One region of the Bartonella bovis 91-4 genome, then DNA from elsewhere that is predicted to be linked to it. Evidence: predicted binding sites of a transcription regulator. Region 1 holds the regulator's gene; the other holds the start of a gene.

The links. Region 1 encodes LexA, which represses DNA repair genes until DNA is damaged. Its sites were predicted from a motif close to TGTTCNNNNTGTGTTCNG; they were not measured.
Region 2: the regulator LexA is predicted to act here: its motif matches at 2,348-2,365, upstream of dnaE (DNA polymerase III subunit alpha).

Annotation. Positions count from the first base shown of each region.
Region 1 covers NZ_CM001844.1:766,588-770,006, forward strand. The annotation lists gene rimO (30S ribosomal protein S12 methylthiotransferase RimO) at 1-1,166, opposite strand, end outside; gene lexA (transcriptional repressor LexA) at 1,429-2,142, opposite strand; tRNA gene BBBE_RS03345 (tRNA-Lys) at 3,048-3,123, shown strand.
Region 2 covers NZ_CM001844.1:874,462-877,880, forward strand. The annotation lists gene dnaE (DNA polymerase III subunit alpha) at 1-2,178, opposite strand, end outside; gene recG (ATP-dependent DNA helicase RecG) at 2,515-3,419, shown strand, end outside.

The sequences.
Region 1 (3,419 bases):
TTACCTTGACTTTCATCAATAAGGATTTGAAGTCTTTTTCCAATCTTTTTCTTTAAGAGACGAGCAGAAATTTGTTGTTGTTTTGCCATAAAGCGATGCCAACGGTTTTCTTTCACTTCTTCCGCAATACTTTCTAATTCAAGATCATTTGCAGCAGCGCCTTTTACTGCTTCATATTTAAAGCAACCAGCACGCTCAATTTTTGTTTCTTCCAACCATTCAAGAAGCATCTCAAAATCTTCATTGGTTTCTCCTGGAAAACCGACAATGAATGTTGATCGCAAAGTGAGATCTGGACAAATTTTTCGCCATTTTTCAATTCTACGATTTGTTTTTTCCATATGAGCAGGGCGTTTCATATTACGTAAAATAGTTGGTGATGCATGCTGAAAAGGAATATCTAGATAAGGGAGAATTTTTCCTGCTGCCATAAGTTCAATAACTTCATCAACATGAGGGTAAGGATAAACATAATGCATTCGCACCCAAACACCCATGTCTCCTAGTTCGCGACAAAGATCCAAAAATTTAGCTTTTATTGTGCGGTCTTTCCAGGAACTTTCAGCATATTTAATATCAATACCATAAGCACTGGTGTCTTGTGAAATAATTAAAAGTTCTTTTACACCTGCTTGTACAAGCTTTTCTGCTTCACGAAGAATATCGCCTATGGGGCGCGAGACCAAATTACCGCGCAGAGCAGGAATAATACAAAAACTACATCGATTAGAACACCCCTCAGAAATTTTTAAATAAGCATAATGGCGAGGTGTAAGGCGGATACCTTGCGGAGGAACTAAATCAACGAAGGGGTCATGGACTGGAGGAACGACTGTATGAACTGCTTGTATGACGTTTTCATATGCTTGTGGTCCAGTAATAGCTAATACACTGGGATGTGCTTGACGAATGACATCAGGTTCCGCACCAAGGCATCCAGTTACAATAACTTTTCCGTTTTCTTTGATAGCTTTTTCAATATTAGTTAGCGATTCAGTTCGCGCAGAATCAAGAAAGCCACAGGTGTTAACAATAACAAGATCGGCTCCTTGGTGCTTATGTGAAATTTCATAACCTTCAGAACGAAGACTTGTAATAATACGCTCAGAATCTACAAGCGCTTTTGGGCAACCGAGAGAAACAAAACTAATGCGAGGTGCTGCCATAATAATCCTTGTAATTCTTTAATGAAAATCTAATTTATCTATTATTCCTACTTTTTTAAGGAAAAATATCTGTATGCTCTATTAACCTTTAAACGTATTTGATACATTTTGCTACAAAGTTATGCAAATTTATTTATAGTATTAAAAGACAAAAACGCTAATAAATGGCGTTATTTATAATCATTACGGCGACGACTTTGTATATATAGACATTCTATAAACGTACACAGTTTTTTATTCGTGTTTTCAATTATTTTATCTTTTAATAATAGCGAATAAGTCCAACAAGTTTACCTTGTATATGAACACGTTCAGGCCTATATATGCGCGTTTCATAATGAGGGTTTGCAGCCTCTAATGCAATCGAAACCCCTTTACGTCGGTAACGTTTTAAAGTTGCTTCTTGTTTATCAATTAATGCAACAATAATTTCACCTTGTGTTGCTGTACTTTGGCGTTTAACAATTATAGTATCTCTGTCAATAATACCTGCTTCAACCATAGAATCACCTTTAACTTCCAAAGCATAATATTCACCTAAACCAATCATATCTGGTGGAAGAGATAGTGTATTTGTTTGTTGCTGTATTGCTGAAATAGGTACGCCAGCAGCAATACGCCCCATTATAGGGATAGTAACATTTTTTTTGTTTTTTGTTTCAGAATCATCAAAATTATCAAAATCTTGAAATGTTTTTCTTTTGTTTTTTTCTACCATACTTGGAAAAATTTTACGTGCAGAAGAAAGATCGAATGTTATTTTATTAGGAAGCCGGATAACTTCCACTGCACGAGCACGATTTGGTAAACGACGTATAAAACCGCGCTCTTCCAAAGCTGTGACAAGTCTATGAATGCTGGATTTTGAAGCAAGTTCTAACGCATTTCTCATCTCATCAAACGAAGGGGGAACACCAATTTCTTTCATATGATTGTGAATGAATAAAAGTAGCTCATATTGTTTACATGTCAGCATTCAACATTCCAAATCAAAAAATCGAAAAAGAAAAAATAGAAGACAAAGCATAAGTATTTCATGATTATTCTACAATTTTTTATAAAATAACGCAAAATTCTCTACTTTATTTTTGAGTCTGTAAATTTGAGTCTAGAAAGAAATGTGGATTCATTTTATCTGACAATATTGGTATATATCATCATCAAATTTATATTTTGTAGTATATGCAGGAGTATCGTGTTTTAGGTAAGCTGTAAATTATCATTGATGAACAGACAATTGCTCAAAGTTTTAAATGAAGTAATTTATGTTAGCTGTATTTTACAGATACAATTAACTTTGGAAATGGTTTTTAGGGGTATTAATCAAGATTTTTTTCAAATTGAATAAATAACTTCCATATGATTTTACGAGTCGTTTTTTGAAAAGTGTTATCTATACCTTATAAAATAGATTCAAATATTTTGCTAACTTCTGTTATAAAATGTATCAATTAAAAAATAACTTTTCAATTAAATGAATTCTACAACTGGAATCGCTTTATGCAAATTGTTAGTTCACAACAATGTTAGCTACTGTTATGAGAGATTAAGTCACACTAAAATTGGCGAAAAAGAAGCAAAAAATTTTTAAAAATCTAAATCATTAAATATCTTATTTTCATTTGAATGATACCATTTGAATTTGCTGAAAAGCTTATCTTTTGTCTATATTAATTGGGTGTAAAGAATACAATATGCTATTGTTGTGTTATTCTATTTTACATCCAAAAAGAACGCGTAGAATAGTGAGAAAGTTAGGTGCAATAAACAGTATTTTAATAAATAAAGTAAAAAATAATATTTTTTCATAAAAGGTGTTGACCAAATGAAAAGTCGACCGTATGTTCCCATTCATTTTCTACAAGCAAAATAATTGTGTGGGAGCGCGTAGCTCAGTTGGTAGAGCAACTGACTTTTAATCAGTAGGTCCAGGGTTCGAATCCCTGCGCGCTCACCATAGATAATATTTCCAAATTCCCCGTAAATTAGTGAAAAATTATTTAAACTATTTATAAATTACACTTACCTTCTATTATTCAGTCTAGTTTAATTCACAATTTATATTATAGCATTTTATTTTTGATTTTATATTTTAATCTATTGATTTTGTTTAATTTTAATTCATGCTTGGTGATACATTATCACTATAAATTATAACAAATATTCTTTTATATTACATTAATATCTTGATGAAAGATGGCTTTTTAGAATACCAATAAATTTAATAAATATAGTCATCCACAGATATAAATT
Region 2 (3,419 bases), 110 kb from region 1:
AGCTCGGCGCAATAAATCTGCTTCTCCAAGAGAATAACCAGAAAGTACCTGCGCAATCTGCATAACCTGTTCTTGATAAACAATAACACCTTGTGTCTCTTTAACCAGGTGATCTATTTTAGGGTGAATAGAAATAATTTCCTCTTTCCCATGTTTTCGTGCATTATATGTTGGAATATTCTCCATTGGACCAGGGCGATAAAGTGCTACAAGTGCAATAATATCTTCAATGCGGTCTGGCTTCATCCCAATAAGTGCCTTACGCATACCAGAACTTTCAACTTGAAATACACCAACTGTCTCACCACGTGCTAACATAGTATAAGTCGTTTCATCATTAAGAGAGATATTCGACAAATCTATTTTTACACCTTTTCGTGCAACAAAATCCGTAACCATTTTTAAAACAGTAAGTGTTTTTAAACCAAGAAAATCAAATTTTACCAAACCAGCTTGCTCAACACATTTCATATTAAATTGGGTAACTGGCATATCAGAACGTGGATCACGATACATTGGTACGAGCTCTGACAACGGTCTATCGCCGATAACAATTCCTGCAGCATGAGTTGATGCATGGCGATAAAGCCCTTCAAGCTGAAGCGCTATATCCAACATACGCCCAATAACAGGATTCTTCTTCTTTTCTTCCTTAAATTTAGGTTCATCTCGAATAGCCACCGCTAATTCAACATTACTACCAGGCATAGCAGGAACCAATTTGGTAAGGTAATCAACCTGACTATAAGGCACTTCCAAAACACGTCCAACATCACGTAACACCGCACGTGCCTGTAATTTACCAAATGTAATAATTTGAGCTACTTGATCACGACCATATTTTTCCTGAACGTAATGAATAACCTCCTCCCGTCGATCTTGACAAAAGTCGATATCAAAATCTGGCATGGAAATACGATCTGGATTGAGAAAACGCTCAAACAAGAGAGAAAAGCGTAAAGGATCAACATCGGTGATAGTTAAAGCATAAGCAACAAGTGAACCAGCGCCAGAGCCACGCCCTGGACCGACAGGAATATCATGGATTTTTGCCCATTTTATAAAATCCGAAACGATAAGAAAATAACCCGGAAACTGCATACGTGTAATAACTGAAATTTCATAATCCAGTCGTTGCTCATAATCTTCAACTGTATAACCTTCAGCCAAACCAATTGTTTCAAGACGCATTTTTAAACCAGCTTTAGCCTGATTTAATAATTCCTTAGCTTCTTCCTCTAAAGCAGAATCTGGATCTACAGATCGCTCTGTAAAACGGGGTAAAATAGGCTTTCGAGTTGGTACAAAAGTATGACAACGTAACGCAATTTCAACGCTATTTTCTAAAGCTTCCGGAAGATCAGAAAATAATGAAATCATTTCATCTTGTGACTTCAAATAATGATCTGGCGTTACACGCCTGCGATTTGGATTAGAAACAATCTGCCCCTCTGCTACGGCCATCAACGCATCATGAGCCTCGTACCCTTCTTTATTCAGAAAAAAAGCTTCATTAGTTGCAACAAGAGGAATTTCATGCGCATAAGCTAATTCAACAAGTGCAGCTTCAACTTTCCGATCGTAAGAACTATGTCGTTGTAATTCAACATAAAGACGATCACCAAAAATTTGCTTCAAATAAGTTAAATACTCAACAGCCCGCTCTTTTTTATTTTCTGTTAAAGCCAAATTAATAGGGCCACTGCCCCCCCCAGTTAATGCAATAATTCCTTCATTTTGTGATAATAGCCAATCAGCCTTAATATGAGGAGGATCCGTATCATGCTTATCAAGATAAGCGCGACTAACAAGGCGAATTAAATGAGCATAACCTACTTCGCTAGCAGCAAATAATACAATAGAAGCAAAATCAGAAGGGTGACGAGGTTTGGTTAAACGTGGATCATAATTTTCACGGTCAAAATCAATCGCAAGCTGACAACCAATGATAGGTTGAATACCATCTGTAAAACAATACTGAGAAAATTCTAAAGCACCAAATAAATTATTCGTATCTGTAATAGCTATTGCTGGTGCATTATCAGAAATTGCATGCTGAATAATTTGCCTAATTTTCAAAGCCCCTTCAAGAAGCGAATAAGCTGAATGCACCCTCAAATGAATAAAGCGAGGAAGAGAATTTTTATCTTTTAGTATTTTTCTTTCTTTTGCTGGCATTTTCACAATTTCCCATTACAACATAAATGCCAAATTGTAACTATTATTTGTCTCATAATAAAAAGTGCTCTAGTTCCCCCATATTCAATTTATAGTTTTAGCATTATCGCATCCGGAAAGTACTCCAATTTTCTTCATATCAATATATAATATTACCAATATTAGCTACCCTTCTTGCTCTGTTCTTATCGTATTTGTTAATTTATTTTTTTATTCTTTCTATCCAAGGCTTAAAATTAAAAATAATGCAATTTATTCTCACAAACTAAGTAATTTATCCCCAAAAAGCTCTTTTAAAGTACTAGAAAAAATAAAAAGAGAAGGCTAAATTTCCTTATGTATTCAAACCTCTTTAATCTTCTTTCAACCTCCATTCGCACTCTTCCAGGAGTGAACCCCAAAATATATGCCTTACTGGCTAAAGTTTTAAACGTCAATCTCTCACAACGTGAACCGACCATAATTGAACTGCTCCAACTCATGCCTCATTCTGTTATAGACCGAAGAATGCGGCCTGATATTGCTTTTGCACCAACAGGAAAAATTGTTACTCTTGAAATCATAATTGATCAACACCGACCGCCACCAAATAGCAATAACCGATCACCTTATCGTGTCATTGGTCATGATAAAACAGGAAACATAAATTTAGTGTTTTTTCACGCTCAACATTCTTGGTTAGAAAAACAGCTTCCTGAAGGAAAAAAAGTAATTGTATCAGGGAAAGTTGAACGGTTTAATGGACAGCTTTCAATAGTTCACCCTGATCATATAGCACCCAGCGAAAAGCTAAATCAGATGCCACTAATCGAACCTATTTATCCTTCTACCGCTGGACTATCGGCAAGAGCACTAAAACGTGCAATGCAAGGTGCTCTTGAGCGTATTCCTCTTTTGCCAGAATGGATAGAGGAAAACTTTAAAAAACAGCAACAATTTTCTTCTTTCTCTGATTCTTTGCATCGTATTCATGCACCCACAGACCCTAACGATTTAGCTTTAAAAAGTGAAGCACGTCAACGTCTTGCCTACGATGAACTTCTTGCTGGTCAGCTAGCTCTTGGTCTTGTACGTTTAAAAACAAAATCTCTTTCAGGTGCCTCTCGCCCACCAACAGGCATTTATACAGAAAAACTGCTTGAAGCCTTACCCTTTCAACTGACAAATACACAAAAGCAAGCAATACAAGATATTGCAAACGATTTAGCCTCACCTGAACCTATGTTAAGACTTCTCCAAGG